3 regions of the Kitasatospora sp. CB02891 genome follow, and region 1 is predicted to be linked to each of the others. Evidence: riboswitches for the same ligand, from Rfam matches in the RefSeq annotation. Region 1 holds a riboswitch; each other region holds the start of a gene.

Region 1 (5,626 bases):
GGGCTCGGTGATCGCCGCGTCCACTTCGGTCTCGGCGTGGCAGGAGCGTCCGATCAGGACGTCCTCGCCGAGGATGGCCCGGGCGACGGCCACCGGCAGGTCGTCCTGCCCGAGGTGCAGCACGTCGGGGCGGGCGCCGAAGGCGACGTCGGCGCGGTCGTTGACGGCCAGCAGCTTGCCGTGCCGCTGGGCCGCGTCCGCGAAGACCTCCAGGTAGTCGAGCTCCTGGCGGGCCTCCAGGTTCTTGTCCCGGAGCTGGACGATGTCGACGCCGCCGGCCAGCACGGCGTCCAGGAAGTCGGCCAGGTCGCCCTGCTCGCGCCGGGCGTCGGTGCACAGGTAGAGCTTCGCGTCGGCGAGCTGCTGACGGGCTGCCACCGGGCTGGTCACAGCGCCAGGGCCTGGGCGCGGCGCTTGACCTCGGTGCCGCGGTTCTCGCGCAGCGCCTGGATCGGGCTGCCGGGCAGCGACGGGTCCTCGGTGAACATCCACTCCAGGATCTCCTGGTCGGAGAAGCCGCAGTCGCGGAGCACCGTGAGGGTGCCGACCAGGTGCTTGACCGGGCCGTCGTCCTCGATGAAGTCGGCGGGCACCTGGAGGGAGTTGTTCTCGCCGCGGCGGACGGCCAACAGGGTGCGGTTCCTCACCATGTCGCGGACCTCGGTGATCACCACGCCCCACCGCTCCGAGATGTCGGGCAGGTACAGCCACGCAGGGACCAGGGCGTCAATCTTGGGATCAATCTTGCTCACGGCACCCAGCCTACCCATCCGCTAGCGGGTGGCCGCCTTCAGCTGGACGGCCGGATCGGCCGCGAGCTCCGGGTCGAGCACCGTGCCGCGTTCGATCAGGCGGCGGCCCTGCGCCAGGTCGCGCGGCCGGTCCACGGCCAGCAGGGCGACCAGCGCGCCGTCGCGCAGCCACAGCACCGACCAGTCCCGGCCGGACGGGGAGCCCCGCCACAGCAGGTGGTCGGCCCCGGCGTGCCGGCCGGCGTACTGCACCATGCGGTCGAACTGCTCGGACCAGAAGTACGGGACGGGGTCGTAGGGCGCGTCCAGGGCGCCGAGCACGGAGGCGGCGACGGTGCCGCCGGAGTGCAGGGCGTGGTCCCAGTGCTGGACGGCCAGCCGGGCGCCGAACCGGGCGGACGGGTAGGAGACGCAGTCGCCGGCCGCCCAGACGCCGGGCAGCGCGGTGCGCAGGCGGTCGTCGACCGGGATCGTGCCGTCGGGGTCGAGGGCGAGCGGGCTGCCGGCGAGCCAGCCGGTGGCGGGGCGGGCGCCGATGCCGACCACCACCTCGTCGGCGGGCAGGTGGGTGCCGTCGGCGAGCAGCACCCCGCCGTCGGCGGCCCCGGCGACGCCGACGCCGCAGCGCAGTTCGACGCCGGCGGCGGCGTACCACTCGGTCATCAGCGTGCCGAGTTCGGCGGGCAGCGCCCCGGCCAGCGGGGTGGCGGCGGCCTCGACGACGGTGACGTGGCAGCCGAGGGCGCGGGCGACGGTGGCGGTCTCGGCGCCGATCCAGCCCGCGCCGACCAGCACGATCCGCTTGCCGGGGGTGAGCGCGGCGCGCAGCGCGTGCGCGTCGTCGACGGTGCGCAGGGTGCGGGCGCCGGGCAGGCCCGGCAGCGTGCGGGGGTCGGCACCGGTGGCGATCACCAGGGCGTGGTACGGGAGTTCGGCGCGATCGGTGTGCAGCACGCCGGCGTTCAGGCCGGTGGCCCGGTGGCCGGTGAGCAGGTCGACGCCGAGGCCGCTCCAGTCGATCTCGAAGGCGGTGGCGTCGGCCTTGCCGAGCAGCACGTTCTTGGAGAGCGGCGGCCGGTCGTACGGCAGGTGGAGTTCCTCGCCGACCAGGGTGACGGCGCCCTGCCAGCCGCCCTGCCGCAGGTTCAGGGCGGCCTGTGCGCCCGCCATGCCCGCCCCGACCACGACGACCCGGTCCGTTGCCCTCAGCTCAGCCACGGCGTCCACCCTAACCGGCCTGCGGCCGCTGCGGGCACCGGCGTTAAAGTGGAGGGACTACCTCATCACGGGAGCCCGGCGCACCGGGCTGAGAGGCGGGCTGTGGCGGCCCGCGACCGTCCGAACCTGATCCGGGTCATGCCGGCGAAGGGAGAAGAAGTGCTGTGGCACCTACCGACGTGCTGGTGATCGGCGGCGGCATCATCGGCCTCGGCGTCGCCTGGCGCACCGCGCAGCGCGGGCTGAGCGTCGCGGTGGTGGACCCGTCGCCGGGCGGCGGCGCGGCGCAGGTCGCCGCCGGGATGCTCGCGCCGGTCACCGAACTCCAGTACGGCGAGGAGCCGTTGCTGCGCCTGGGCATGGCGTCGAACGAGCGCTACGGCGCGTTCGCGGCCGAGCTGACCGAGCTGACCGGCCTGGACACCGGCTACCGCCGCACCGGCACGCTGGCCGTCGCGCTGGACTCCGACGACCGCGAGGAGCTGCGCGAACTGCACGCCTTCCACGGCCGGCTGGGCCTGGAGTCGCAGTGGCTGACCGGCCGGGAGTGCCGGCGGCTGGAGCCGATGCTGGCCCCGGGCGTACGCGGCGGCCTGCACGTCGCCGAGGACCACCAGGTGGACGGCCGCCGCCTCGCCGCCGCGCTGGTCGCGGCCTGCAAGCTGCTGGGCGTCGCCTTCCACCGCACCCAGGCCGCCGAACTGCTGGTCGACCGCGACGGGGCCGACGGCGACCGGGCCATCGGCGTGCGGCTGTTGACGGGCGAGCAACTGACCGCCGGACGGACGGTGCTGGCGGCCGGCTCCCGCAGCCACCTGCTGCCGGGCCTGCCGGACGGGGTGCTGCCGGCGATCCGCCCGGTGAAGGGGCAGGTGGTGCGGCTGCGGATCCCGAAGCTGTACGCGCCGTTCCTGTCCCGCAACGTGCGCGCCGTGGTGCGCGGGCAGCACCTGTACCTGGTGCCGCGCGCCGACGGCGAGTTGGTGATCGGCGCGACCACCGAGGAGATGGGCCACGACACCACCGTCACCGCGGGCGGCGTGTACGAGCTGCTCCGGGACGCGCACGAACTCGTGCCCGGCATCACCGAGTTGCCGCTGGTGGAGACCAACGCGGGGCTGCGGCCGGGCTCGCCCGACAACGCGCCGCTGCTCGGCCCGACCGCACTGCCCGGCCTGGCCGCCGCCACCGGGCACTACCGCAACGGCGTGCTGCTCACCCCGGTCACCGCCGACCTGCTCGCCGACTACCTGGCCACCGGCGAACTCTCCCCGCTGGCGACCGACTTCACCCCCGACCGCTTCCGCACCGAGGTGCCCGCATGAACACCGTCGCCCTGACCGTCAACGGCGAACCCCGCACACTGCCCGAAGCCACCACCCTGGACGCGGTGGTCGCCGAGGTGTCCGCCGCCAACACCGGCGTCGCCGCCGCCGTCAACGAGGCCGTGGTGCCGCGCAGTTCGTGGCCGACCACGGCGCTGCTGGCGGGCGACCGGGTGGAGATCCTCACCGCCGTGCAGGGAGGCTGAGATGGCCGACGACCTGCTGACCATCGGCGACACCGCCTTCGCCTCCCGCCTGATCATGGGCACCGGCGGCGCGCCCAGCCTGGACGTGCTGGAGCAGGCGCTGCGGGTCTCCGGCACCGAACTGACCACGGTGGCGATGCGCCGGGTCAACACCGCTACCCAGGGCTCGGTGCTGGAGGTGCTGGCCCGCAACGGCATCCGGATCCTCCCGAACACGGCCGGCTGCTACACCGCCGGCGAGGCCGTGCTCACCGCCCGCCTCGCCCGCGAGGCGCTCGGCACCGACTGGGTGAAGCTGGAGGTGATCGCCGACGAGCGCACCCTGCTGCCCGACCCGATCGAACTCCTGGACGCCGCCGAGACCTTGGTCGACGACGGCTTCACCGTGCTGCCGTACACCAACGACGACCCGGTGCTGGCCCGCAAGCTGGAGGACGTCGGCTGCGCGGCGATCATGCCGCTGGGCTCGCCGATCGGCTCCGGCCTGGGCATCCGCAACCCGCACAACTTCCAGCTGATCGTGGAGTCCGCGAACGTCCCGGTGGTGCTCGACGCGGGTGCGGGCACCGCCAGCGACGTCGCCCTGGCGATGGAACTCGGCTGCTCCGCCGTGATGCTGGCGTCCGCCGTGACCCGCGCCCAGGATCCGGTGCTGATGGCCGACGCGATGCGCCGCGCCGTCGAGGCCGGCCGCCTCGCCCACCGGGCCGGCCGGATCCCGCGCCGCTACTACGCCGAGGCCTCCTCCCCCACCGCCGGCCTGGCCGACACCCGGGAGCGCCCGGCGTTCTGACGGCGCGCCCGAACCGCCGGGCGCCCCGGCGCGTCCTCGGGCCGAGGGGGTGCGCATGGCACAGGCACGACGGAACCGGGCCGACCTGGTGGGCGCGGTGGTGTTCTGCGCGGCGGCGGCGCTGCTGACCGGCGCGCTGCTGTGGCTGGTCTGGCAGTTCACCCACCTCGCCCCGGGCCTGGAGACGGCCGGACGCGACGCCCCGCGCAACGGCGCGGTGCGGCTCTCCGGGCTGCTGCTGCTCCCGGTGCTGGTCTGCGCCGCCGTCGGCGCGGTCGGCGCCGGGCGCGACGCGGGCCGCCTGCGGCGGCTGAGCCGGGCCGGCCTGGGCGCGCTGATCGGCCACCTGCTGCTCGTCGGCGCGCTGCTCGCCCCGATCGCCGTGTCGGCGCTCCGGTCGTGATGACCGATTCGGGCGACTCGGCCCCTAGACTCCTCGGGTGGACATGACCATAGGCGACCCTCTGCTCGGCGTGCTGCTCGACGGGCGCTACCGGGTCGAGCAGCGGATCGCCGTCGGCGGCATGTCGACCGTCTACCGCGGCACCGACACCCGTCTCGACCGCGCCGTCGCACTGAAGGTGATGCACCCTTCGCTGGCGGGCGACGCCGACTTCACGGCGCGGTTCATCCGCGAGGCGAAGGCGGTGGCCCGGCTCGCGCACCCCAATGTGGTCAACGTGCTGGACCAGGGCGCGGATCCGCGCGCGGTGTTCATGGCGATGGAGTACGTCCCCGGCCGCACCCTGCGCGACCTGCTGCGCGACCGCGGCGCGCTCTCGGTGCGGGCGGCGCTGGACGTCCTGGAGCCGGTGCTGGCGGCGCTCGGCGCGGCGCACCGGGCCGGGCTGGTGCACCGGGACGTGAAGCCGGAGAACGTGCTGATCACCGACAACGGGCTGGTGAAGGTCGCGGACTTCGGCCTGGTCCGGATCATGGGCGCCGCCGATTCGAGCACCACCGCCGCCACCGAGGCGGGCCAACTGCTCGGCACCGTCTCGTACCTGGCGCCGGAGCAGATCAGCCAGAACGCGCCCGCCGACCAGCGGGTCGACGTCTACGCGGCGGGCATCCTGCTGTACGAGATGCTGACCGGCGCGAAGCCGCACACCGGCGAGAACGCCGCCCAGGTGATGTACCGCCACCTGCACGAGGACGTCCCCGCGCCGTCCCGCACCGCCCCCGCGGTGGGCCGGGAGCTGGACGCGCTGGTCGCCGCCGCCACCGCCCGCGACCCGCAGGCCCGGCCGTGGGACGCGGTGGAGCTGCTGGCGGCGGTGCAGCGGGTGCGCCGCACGCTGCCGGCCGCGCAGTTGGACGCGGAGCCGCCGG
Region 2 (5,626 bases), on a different contig from region 1:
GCCGGGATGGTGACCTGCCCCTTGCTGTTCAGCCGCATCGCGCGCTCCCGCATATCCCGTATTACGCCTACCACGTAATACTAGCCCTCTCCGGGGAGCGCCGCCCCGAGGTTGGTCGGGGCGGCGCCGGCGCGTGGGGTGTCAGTCGGTGAGCGGGAGGTAGACCCGGTTGCCGTGGGCGGCGAACTCGGCGGACTTCTCGGCCATGCCGGCCTGGACGGTGTCGTCGAGGTCGGTGCCGTGTTCGTCGCGGATCTGGCGGCTGATCTTCATCGAGCAGAACTTCGGGCCGCACATGGAGCAGAAGTGCGCGGTCTTGGCGGGTTCGGCGGGGAGGGTCTCGTCGTGGAAGGCGCGGGCGGTCTCCGGGTCGAGGGCCAGGTTGAACTGGTCCTCCCAGCGGAACTCGAAGCGGGCGTCGGAGAGGGCGTCGTCCCAGGCCTGGGCGCCGGGGTGGCCCTTGGCGAGGTCGGCGGCGTGGGCGGCGATCTTGTAGGTGATGACGCCGGTCTTGACGTCGTCGCGGTTGGGCAGGCCCAGGTGTTCCTTGGGGGTGACGTAGCAGAGCATCGCGGTGCCCCACCAGGCGATCATCGCGGCGCCGATGCCGGAGGTGATGTGGTCGTAGCCGGGGGCGACGTCGGTGGTGAGCGGGCCGAGCGTGTAGAACGGGGCCTCGTCGCAGATCTCCTGCTGGAGTTCCATGTTCTCGCGGATCTTGTGCATCGGGACGTGCCCGGGGCCCTCGATCATCACCTGGACGTCCTTGGCCCGGGCGATCCGGCCGAGCTCGCCGAGGGTGGTGAGTTCGGCGAACTGCGCCTCGTCGTTGGCGTCGGCGATGGAGCCGGGGCGCAGGCCGTCACCGAGCGAGAAGGTGACGTCGTAGGCGCGCAGCAGGTCGCAGAGTTCCTCGAAGTGGGTGTAGAGGAAGTTCTCCTGATGGTGCGCCAGGCACCAGGCGGCCATGATGGAGCCGCCGCGCGAGACGATGCCGGTCTTGCGGCGGGCGGTGAGCGGCACGTACCGCAGCAGCACGCCGGCGTGCACCGTCATGTAGTCGACGCCCTGCTCGCACTGTTCGAGGACGGTGTCCCGGTAGACCTCCCAGCTGAGGTCCTCGGCCCGGCCGTCGACCTTCTCCAGCGCCTGGTAGAGCGGGACGGTGCCGATCGGGACGGGGGAGTTGCGCAGGATCCACTCGCGGGTGGTGTGGATGTTGCGGCCGGTGGAGAGGTCCATGACGGTGTCGGCGCCCCAGCGGGTGGCCCAGGTCATCTTCTCCACCTCCTCCTCGATGGAGGACGTGACGGCGGAGTTGCCGATGTTGGCGTTGATCTTCACCAGGAAGTCGGTGCCGATGACGGCCGGTTCGCTCTCGGGGTGGTTGACGTTGACCGGGATGACGGCCCGCCCGCGCGCCACCTGCTCGCGCACGAACTCCGGCTCCAGGCCTTCCCGGAGCGCCACGAACTCCATCTCCGGGGTGATCAACCCGCGCTTGGCATAGCCGAGTTGGGTGACGGCGACGCCGTCCCTGGCGCGCAGCGGGCGGCGCGGGCGGCCGGGGAAGACGGCGTCCAGGTTGCGCAGGTCGCCGCCGCGCGGCGCGGTGTGCTTGATGCCGTCGTCCTCGGGCCGGGCCTCCCGGCCGTCGTACTCCTCGACGTCGCCGCGTTGGCGGATCCAGGCGTCGCGGAGGGCGGGCAGTCCGCGTCGGACGTCGGTGGGCAGGTCGGGGTCGGTGTACGGGCCGGAGGTGTCGTACAGCGGGACGGTCCGGCCGTCGGTCAGGTGGACCTCGCGGTAGGGGACCCGCAGGTCGGGGCGGCTGCCCTGACGGTAGGCCTTGCGCCAGGCCGGGGTGGGGTACCCCTCGGCGGACGGCCGGGCAGACGTGTGCTCAGAAAATTCGGTCATCGGACCTTCAACTCCCTACGCCGGCATTACCCGGTCAGGTTCCTGCGGTCGGCGCAGCAGGTGGTACGCGGGCCGCGTACCGTCAGCGCCCTCTCAGCCCGGTGCTCCGAGCTCCCGTTCCGCGCAGGCGTGGCCGCCTGCGTTCGGTTCCTCACCGTAAGGCACGATGCGACGCCGGTCCAGGGCGCACCGCTCGGCCCCGCCCGCCCGCCGGCGGCAACTCCCGCGCGCGATCGTGCTGTTCACGCCCCGTTCGAAGTGGGAGAATCGTCCAGGTGATCGGACTGATGGGACGGGTGACGGGGCGGATCGGCGCAGGCCTGGTCGGCGAGGTGATGGTGCACATCCCGGAGCGGCTGGGCACCGAGGCGTTCCTGGCGTACCGCGCCACGCCGGGCGAGTCGTTGGAGCCGGGCGCCATGGTGGTCGTGGTCGAATACCAGCCACCGCGCACGGTCTACGTCGAGCCGCTCTGATCGCCTGTCAGAACGATTCCGCTCACCCCCCGCGACCGTTTCGGGACAGTGCGAGTTCCCCTCCGCCCACCCCTTCCCCCGTGATCCGGAACGGCGGAGAATGCGGCTGCCGCCGGTTTCCGCGCCAGATCTGCACAACCCAAGCGCAGCACGGGACCGGCGCGCTCTGAAGGGGGAGATTGCCGATGCTGATCGGCATCGCAGGAAGCGCCGTCGGAGGCGTCGTTCTTCTGATCGTCCTGTTCAAGCTCATGTGGCGGGTCGCCGAGCCCAACGAGGCGTTGGTGATCTCGGGTTCCAAGCACGGCGAGGGCCTCGGCTTCCGCGTGGTGACCGGGCGGGGCACCTTCGTGGTGCCGGGCGTCCAGGCGGTCCGCCGGCTCTCGCTCGACCTGAACGAGGCCGCGCTCGACGTGGAGTGTGTGACGTCGCAGGGAATTCCCGTGCACGTCAAGGGGGTTGTGATCTTCAAGGTGGGCGACGACAACGCGTCGATCGCCAACGCAGCCCGGCGTTTCCTGGACCAGCAGAAGATGATGGGCCAGCGGGTGCACAACGTGTTCGCCGGCCACCTGCGGTCCATCGTCGGCGGGCTGACGGTCGAGGACATGATCCGCGACCGCGAGCGGCTCACCGGTGAGACCCGCTCCGCCTCGGGCATCGAGATGGAGAAGCTCGGTCTGATCATCGACTCGCTGCAGATCCAGGAGATCCTGGACCCGACCGGCTACATCACCAACCTGGCCGCGCCGCACGCCGCTGCCGTCCAGCGCGACGCCCGCATCGCCGCCGCCGAGGCGGACCGCCGGGCCACCGAGGCCGAGCAGGAGGCGTTCGCCCGCAAGGCCGAGGCCACCCGCAACTCCGGCATCCAGCAGGCCGGTTACCAGGCCGAGATGGACACCGCCGCGGCCCGGGCGCTGCAAGCCGGCCCGCTCGCGCAGGCCGCCGCCCGGCAGGAGGTCGTGGTCCAGGAGACCAAGGTCGCCGAGCTGGAGGCGCACCGCAAGGAGCAGCAGCTCCAGGCGGACGTCCGCAAGCCCGCGGACGCCCGCGCGTACGAGACCCGCACCAAGGCCGAGGCCGACCGCGACGCCCGGATCTCCGCCGCCGAGGCGCTGTCCCGGGAGACCGACCTGAAGACCGCCGCCGAGGCGAACCGGGTCAAGGTCGCCGCCGCCGCCGAGGCCGAGGCCACCCGGGCCCGCGGTCTGGCCGCGGCCGAGGCCACCCGGGCCACCGGTGAGGCGCAGGCCGCCGCCGAGGCCGCCAAGGGCCTGGCCGAGGCCGAGGCGTCCCGGGCGAAGGGTCTCGCCGAGGCCGAGGCCACCCGGGCGCAGGGCCTGGCCGAGGCCGAGGGCATCAAGGCCCGCGCCGCGGCGCTGGCCGAGAACCAGGAGGCGGTGGTCGCCCAGCAGCTCGCCGAGAACTGGCCGGCGATCGTCCGGGCCGGCGCGGACGCGTTCGGCAACGTCGAGCACATGGTGCTGCTGAACGGCGCCGAGGGCATGTCCGAGATGTTCGCCAAGGCGCTCACCATGGGCGGCACCGGCCTCGGCCTGGCCCGCCAGCTGCTCACCGCGATGTCCCCGTCCGCCGCAGACGCCGGGAACGGCGAGAACACCGCGGCCGCCAAGGCCGCCGCCACTCCGGCGCAGGTCATCCCGATCCAGGCCGACGCCGAGTAACTCCCGGCCGGGACAGGCACGTTCCGCCCGGGCGAGGGAACCCCCTCCCCAGGCGGACCCGTGTCCGCCTCCGCACATCTCAGCCGCGGGTGAGTACCCGTACTCACGCCCCCGGGCCGGCTCCGCGCCAGCATCGAGCCATGGACCTCCTGCCTCGCATCGGGATCACCGCGACCGGCTCGTGCCTGCCCCGACAGACCGTCACCTCCGGCCAGTTGCAGGACGAAGTGGCCGCCGGCGCCCGGCTTCCGCTGCCCGACGGCATGTTCGAGAAGGCGACCGGCATCCGCACCCGGCGCTTCGCCCGCGACGACGAGCACCCCTCCACGCTGGCGCTGGGCGCGGCCCGCCGGGCGCTCGCGGCGCGCGGGATCGGGCCCGAGGACGTCGACCTGCTGCTGTTCGCGTCCGCCTCGCGGGACGTCTGCGAGCCCGCCACCGCGCACCTGGTGCAGGCCGAACTCGGCTCCCGCGCGCACGCGTTCGACCTGTCCAACGCGTGCAACAGCTTCCTGAACGGCATCGACGCCGCCCGCGCGATGATCCTGGCCGGGCGGGCCCGGCGGGCGCTGGTGGTGACGGGGGAGACGCCGAGCCGGGCGATGCGCCGCGACCCGTCCGGCCTGGCCGAGTTCCGGGAGGGCTTCGCGGGCTACACCTTCGGCGACGGCGGGGCGGCCGTGGTGGTGGAGCGGGTGGAGCGCGGCGGCATCCTCGACGTCGAGGCCGAGACGGCGTCCGAGCACTGGGAGGTCGGCGGCATCCCGGGCGGCGGCTCGCGGCACCCGCGCGGCGACGAGTGGAGCTACTTCCGCGGCGGCGGCAAGGAGTTGCGCGGGGTGTTCGAGCGGATCGGCGCGGACATCCTGACCCGGGTGGCGACCCGCACCGGCTTCGGCTGGGACGCCTACGCCCGGGTGCTGGTGCACCAGGTCACGCTGCCGTACCTGGAGCGGTTCGTCGAGCTGACGGGGGCGCCCGCCGACAAGCTGGTGGTCACCGTGCCCGAGCTCGGCAACCTGGCCTCCGCCACCATCGGCGTCCAACTCGACCGGATCACAGATGAGTTGGAGCAGGGTGAGCGGGTCCTGATGGTCGGTCTGGGCGGCGGCGTCAGCCTGATGACGATGGTGTGGGAGAAGTCGTGACGGCCCTGTGGGTGCTCGTCCCGGCCTATCAGGAGGCGGCCAGGATCGGCGGCGCCCTGCGTGCCCTGGCCGGCCAGCGCGACCTGGACTTCACCCTGCTGGTGGTCGACAACGGCTCCACCGACGACACCTGCGCGCAGGTGCGGGCGTTCGCCGAGCAGGCCCCGTTCCCGGTGCGGCTGCTGGTCGAACCGGACAAGGGCGTGGGCTGCGCCGTGGACACCGGCTTCCGGCACGCCATCGCGAACGGCGCCACCCTGCTGGCCCGCACCGACGCCGACTGCCTGCCCGAACCGGGCTGGACGGCCGCCGCCCGCGCCGGGATGCTCGCCTGCGGCGGCCTGGTCTGCGGCAAGGTCACCGCCCGCCGCGACGAACACGGCCCGCTGGGCCG
Region 3 (5,626 bases), on a different contig from region 1:
CCGGGTGGTCGCCCCGCCGTCGGTGACCTCCAGGGTCAGCAGGCCGTCCCCGCGCATCCGCCAACTCACCAGCACGGTACCGATCTCCGCGTCGTCGTCGTCGTCGACGTGCGGGCGACGGTCGGCGGATCTGCCGGGTCTGTCGCCGGGCTCCGGATCTTCGGCCGGCAGCGGCCTGGCATGACGACAGGAATTGCTGAGCAGTTCGGAGAGGATCAACACCGCGTCGTCAATCACCGCATCCGGTATCGAGCGATCACCGAGATCGTTGCGCAGCCTCCGCCGCGCGGTCGAGACACTGGCCGGACCGTGCGGAACGGCCATGGCCGATGAGGTCGACCCGGCCTGAACTGGCACAGCTCGCGCCACCATCAACGCCACCCCCGGACCTCCTTCAGCTTCTGCCGAGGGATGGATGCCCGCCGTTATTGCATCGGAAACGGGCGTTCGACGATCCGATCGCGGCATTAACGGGATCCGCACGGCTCGCGGCCGAAAGGTGAGGAGCGTCTCACCTTTCTGTCGCGTCCCGGGGGTTGTCCGAATGGGCAACGGGAAATACCCCGTTCGGTATTTATGCCACGCCAATGGAGCCCGCGTGCCACCCGGCGGGCACCGGGCCGGCCGGCCCGTTCAGCGGCCCAACTGGGCCAGCACGTCCGCCGGTCGGTTGGTGATCAGCGCCTCCACGCCGAGCTCCAGGCAGAGTTCGACGTCCTCCGGGCGGTCCACCGTCCACACGTGCACCCGGTGCCCGGCCCGGCGCAGCGCCGTCACCATGCCCGGGTCGCGGCGCACCAGCGAGATGCCCGGGCCGGCGATCGACGCCCCGCCCGGCAGCGACCTGGTCCGGCCCAGCAGCGGCACCGAGCGCTCCCACAGGTACACCCGGGGCACCGCCGGGGCGGCCCGGCGGACCCGGTGCAGGGCCAGCTCCGAGAAGCTCATCACCCGCACCGTGGACTCCTCCGGCGCGGCCGGCAGCAGACCGAAGCGGCCCAGCACCCGCAGCAGCTCGGACTCCACCCGGCCCGCGTACCGCACCGGGTGCTTGGTCTCGATCGCCAGCTCCACCCGCCGCCCGGTGTCCGCGACCAGCTCCAGCAGCCGCTCCAGGGTGAGCACCGAGCTGCGCTGCGGCTGCTCCGGGTGCTTCCACGAACCGAAGTCCAGCTCGGACAGCTGAGCCAGCGTCATGGTCGACACCACGCCCTGCCCGTCGGAGGTGCGGCCCACCGTCCGGTCGTGCACGCACACCAGCTGCCCGTCGGCGGTGACCCGGACGTCGCACTCCAGCCCGTCCGCGCCCTCCTCCAGCGCCTGCCGGTACGCCTCCTCGGTGTGCTCCGGGAGGGCCGCGGAGGACCCGCGGTGGGCGATCACCTTGACCGACGAGCGGTCGATCGGAGCGGGGAGCGGGGCCGAGGCGCTGTGCTGGGTGTTCACGTCAACCACCCTACGCGGCACCGGATGACGGCCCGCTTCCGGCACGGCAACGCTCCGGTGAACAGCTCCCCGGGGGCGAACGGCTGGCGGACCGTCAGCCCGTCGGACGCCCGCGGACCGTCAGCCCGTCGGACGCCCGCGGGCGGTCAGGCCTGCCGGCGTTCCAGGGCCGTCACCGCGCCGGTCGCCAGGGCCGCCACCAGGAACGAGAACAACGAGGCCGAGCTCCACGCCTGCGGGGTGAAGTGCACCGCCTCCTGCGCCTTCGCCCACAGGTCGGTCCACCAGCCGGCCACCGCCGTCGGCGCCAGGAACTGGTACACCGCGAAGCCCAGTGCCCACGGCAGCAGCATCACCCAGCGCGCCGGGGCGTCCTGCGTCAGGTTCCAGCCGCGCCGGCCCGCGCCGAGGAAGTAGTCCACCGCCAGCACCGCGAACAGCGGCACGAACACCGATCCGATCAGGCCGAGGAACGCGTAGTACGACTCGGTGAACTCCTTGATCCGCAGCGCCAGCACCGTCACCAGCACGCCGATGCCGCCGGTCAGCACCCGCCGGTCCACCTTCGGCCACAGGTTGTGGATCGACATCGCCGTCGAGTACACGTTCGCGAACGACTGGTCCGACTCGCGCAGCACCAGCACCAGCAGGAACGCCCAGCCCGCGGCCACGCCGGTGAACGAGCCGAGGATCTTGTCCGGGTCGCCGCCGGACTGCAGCAGCGCCACCACGCCCAGCACGTAGCACCAGACCTGGGCCACCGTGTAGCCGGAGAACGTCCCCCAGAACGCCTTCGCCGAGCTGCGGGCGTGCCGGGTGTAGTCGGCGGCCAGCGGCACGAACGAGATCGACACCGCGATCACCGCGTCCGTCGCCGACAGGAAGCCGTCCCAGTTGCCCGCGCCCGGGTCCGGGAAGCCCAGCCGGGCGAACTGCACCGTGAAGTAGACCATCGCCACGCCGACCGCGACCGCCACGTACTTGCGCAGCACCGCGATCGCGCCCAGCGGCCAGATCGTCAGCACCGTCGTCAGCACGCCCGCCAGCAGCACGAACAGCCAGCGCCAGCCCTCGGTGCCGGCCACCGTCTGGGCGCCCCAGGCGATCACCGTCAGCTCGTACACGCCCCAGCCGACGCACTGGAGGATGTTCAGCACCGTCGGCACGTACGACAGCCGGGTGCCGAACAGGCCGCGCAGCACCGCCATCGCCGGCGCACCCGTGCGGGCGCCCACCAGGGCCGCCACCGCCAGCATCGCGGTGCCGATCGCGGTGCCCGCCACGATCGCCGTCACCGCCGCGGTGAAGCCCAGCTCGTGGCCCTGCTTGCCCAGCACCGTCGCGGCGCTGGTGAAGCCGATCAGGCTCACCCCGAGGTTGGCCCACAGGGCGAACAGCGCCCGGAAGTCCAGGGTGCGCGGCGGCGCCGTGTCGAGGGTCAGCGGGGCCTCGGCCCGCGCGGCAGCCTCATGATCGGAAATTTGGGCAGACGGAACAGCCGTCATGGCCGATACTCCCTACGCCGGCATTATCCGGACAGGTTCAGGCGGTCAGCGCCCCCTCGACCGGGGCGGCGTCACCGCCATGCCCTACGGTCGATCCGGCGCACTCTCAGCCTGGCTGGTCCAAGCTCCCGCGACGTTCTTCGGTTTACAGGAGCGACAGGCTAGCCTCCGGGCTGGGGAACGCCAAGGCCGGGGGGATCGGCGTCCGCACCGCGGGACCACTGATGTGCATGTCAGCGAGGCCTAAGGCTTCTCATGATTTCTTCAGGGGCCCGCTTACGGTGTCCGAATCCGGCATAGGAAAAACTGTGCCCCGAGGCTGTGGCCGCGCCGCCGGCGCGACGGACCGCGGCCCAAGATTCTGTCAGCGATGGAGGTCGTCCGTGAGCACCGAGCACGCGAGTGGTACCACCCCGCCGGAGAAGGCCCCCGCGGCCACCGGCACCGAGGCGGCCTCCGCCGGCTCCGGGACGCCCGCGCCCGCTCCCGCCTACCTCGACGCGCCGCCGCCGGTGCTGCCGGCGGCCCCGGCCGCGCCGGTCTCCGACGGGACGATGCAGCTCGGGAAGGTGCCCGCCGCGCCGGCCCCCGACGAGACCATGCAGCTCGGGAAGGTGCCCGGGGCGCCGGCCGCCCCGCCCGCCGCCCCGGTGGACGCGCCGCCGCCGTTCCAGAACCCGTACGGCAGCGTCGCCGCACCGGCCGGCCCCTACGCGCAGCCCGCCGCCGACGCACCGGTCAACCCCTACGCGCCGACCGCGGCCGTCCCGGCCGTGCCGCCGCTCGCCCAGGCCGGTGCGCCCGGCGCCCCGGGTGCGCCCGGCGTCCCCGGCGAGCCGCAGCACCCGTTCGGCGCCGGCCACCCGGTGGGCGGCTGGGGCCACCCGTCCGGCGGCACCGGCGGTGTCGGCGGACCGGGCGAACCGGGTGCGCCGTGGGGCAGCCCGCAGCCCGCCCCCGGCGGGTCCGGCAAGGGCAAGCGCGGCGGATTCGTCGCCCTGGTCGCGGCGGTCGCCCTGGTGGCCGGCCTGGCCGGCGGCGCGATCGGCGCGTCCGTCTCCGACAAGGGCGGCAGCGGCGGCACCGGCGCCAGCCACAGCAGCACCACCGTCACCGTCGGCAACACCCACCAGAACCTGGACCGGGCTCCCGAGTCCGTCGCCGGGATCGCCGCCAAGGCGCTGCCGTCCACCGTCACCATCAAGGCCTCGAACTCCAGCGAGTCCGGCACCGGCACCGGATTCGTCTTCGACACCGAGGGCCACATCCTGACCAACAACCACGTGGTCGCGCCCGCGGCCAAGGGCGGCAAGCTCACCGTCAAGTTCTCCGACGGCTCCTCCTACGACGCGTCCGTGGTCGGCCGCGCCGAGGGCTACGACGTCGCGGTCATCCGCCTGGAGAACCCGCCCAAGGACAAGCTCGTCCCGCTGCCGCTCGGCGACTCCGACAAGGTCGCCATCGGCGACGCCACCATCGCCATCGGCGCGCCCTACGGCCTCGAAGGCACCGTCACCACCGGCATCATCTCCGCCAAGGACCGCCCGGTCGCCTCCGGCGACGAGACCGGCGCCCAGTCCTCGTACATGAACGCCCTGCAGACCGACGCCTCGATCAACCCCGGCAACTCCGGCGGCCCGCTGCTGGACGGCTCCGGCTCGGTCATCGGCATCAACTCGGCGATCCAGTCCAACACCAGCGGCTCCGGCCGGGCCGGCTCCATCGGTCTCGGCTTCGCCATCCCGATCAACCAGGCCAAGTGGGTCGCCCAGACCCTGATCAAGGACGGCACGCCGGTCTACGCGATCCTCGGCGTCCTGCGCAACGACGACTACCGCGGCGACGGCGCCCAGATCGCCACCGCCCCGGTCCGCGACACCCCCGCCGTCACCCCCGGCGGCCCCGCCGACCAGGCCGGCCTGAAGGCCGGCGACGTCATCACCAAGCTCGGCGGCATCGCCATCGACAGCGGCCCGACCCTGGTCAGCGAGATCTGGACGCACAAGCCCGGCGAGAAGGTCGAGGTCGAGTACACCCGCGACGGCAAGGCCGCCAAGACCACCGTCACCCTCGGCGAACGCAAGGGCGACAACTGACCCACCCCACCGGAACGGTGTGCACCGAACCCGCCCCGACCCGTTAGGCTGGCCTCCGCCGAGGAGGGTTGCCCGAGCGGCCTAAGGGACCAGTCTTGAAAACTGTCGTGGCTTCGCGCCACCGTGGGTTCAAATCCCACACCCTCCGCGCCTGAGAACGGCCCCCGACCTGTACCTCCGGTCGGGGGCCGTTCGGCGTTCGCGGGTGACGGTGCGTCAGGGGAGGCGGCCGTGGGCGCGGGCGAGGGTGAGGGCGGCGAGGGTCATGCCGTCGTCGAGGCGGCCGGTGGTGATCCAGTGGTGGAGGTCGGGGAGGGGGAGCCAGCGGGTCTCGACGACTTCGTCGGGGTCGCGGGGGGCGCCGGTGGGGACGGGGTCGGGGACGGTGGCGTGGACGACGGCGACGGCGCCGGCGAGCAGGCCGGAGTCGGGGGTCATGGTGCCGAGGAGGTGGAACTCGGCGTCGGGGACGCCGAGTTCCTCGTGCAGTTCGGCGCGCGCGGTGACCAGCGGGTCGGCGTTATGGGCGAAGCCGCGGGGCAGGCCCCACTGGGGGCGGCCGAGCGGGTAGCGGTAGGT

Evidence for each region. Region 1 has a riboswitch for thiamine pyrophosphate ahead of thiO (glycine oxidase ThiO). Riboswitches for the same ligand answer to the same signal wherever they lie in the genome.
Region 2: it holds a riboswitch for thiamine pyrophosphate, as region 1 does, so the genes downstream of both, thiC (phosphomethylpyrimidine synthase ThiC) here and thiO (glycine oxidase ThiO) in region 1, are expected to answer to the same signal.
Region 3: it holds a riboswitch for thiamine pyrophosphate, as region 1 does, so the genes downstream of both, CG736_RS29310 (cytosine permease) here and thiO (glycine oxidase ThiO) in region 1, are expected to answer to the same signal.

Annotation. Positions count from the first base shown of each region.
Region 1 covers NZ_NNBO01000003.1:508,484-514,109, reverse strand. The annotation lists gene thiE (thiamine phosphate synthase) at 1-390, opposite strand, end outside; gene CG736_RS11075 (Rv2175c family DNA-binding protein) at 387-752, opposite strand; gene CG736_RS11070 (NAD(P)/FAD-dependent oxidoreductase) at 774-1,979, opposite strand; TPP riboswitch at 2,028-2,140, shown strand; gene thiO (glycine oxidase ThiO) at 2,135-3,295, shown strand; gene thiS (sulfur carrier protein ThiS) at 3,292-3,501, shown strand; gene CG736_RS11055 (thiazole synthase) at 3,503-4,294, shown strand; gene CG736_RS11050 (hypothetical protein) at 4,350-4,697, shown strand; gene pknB (Stk1 family PASTA domain-containing Ser/Thr kinase) at 4,741-5,626, shown strand, end outside.
Region 2 covers NZ_NNBO01000019.1:46,598-52,223, forward strand. The annotation lists gene CG736_RS31510 (AbrB/MazE/SpoVT family DNA-binding domain-containing protein) at 1-38, opposite strand, end outside; gene thiC (phosphomethylpyrimidine synthase ThiC) at 142-1,920, opposite strand; TPP riboswitch at 1,916-2,048, opposite strand; gene CG736_RS31520 (hypothetical protein) at 2,196-2,396, shown strand; gene CG736_RS31525 (flotillin family protein) at 2,582-4,084, shown strand; gene CG736_RS31530 (3-oxoacyl-ACP synthase III family protein) at 4,225-5,232, shown strand; gene CG736_RS31535 (glycosyltransferase family 2 protein) at 5,229-5,626, shown strand, end outside.
Region 3 covers NZ_NNBO01000016.1:91,086-96,711, forward strand. The annotation lists gene CG736_RS29300 (ATP-binding protein) at 1-372, opposite strand, end outside; gene CG736_RS29305 (glycerophosphodiester phosphodiesterase) at 634-1,446, opposite strand; gene CG736_RS29310 (cytosine permease) at 1,593-2,951, opposite strand; TPP riboswitch at 2,942-3,093, opposite strand; gene CG736_RS29315 (S1C family serine protease) at 3,335-5,047, shown strand; tRNA gene CG736_RS29320 (tRNA-Ser) at 5,110-5,195, shown strand; gene CG736_RS29325 (NUDIX hydrolase) at 5,264-5,626, opposite strand, start outside.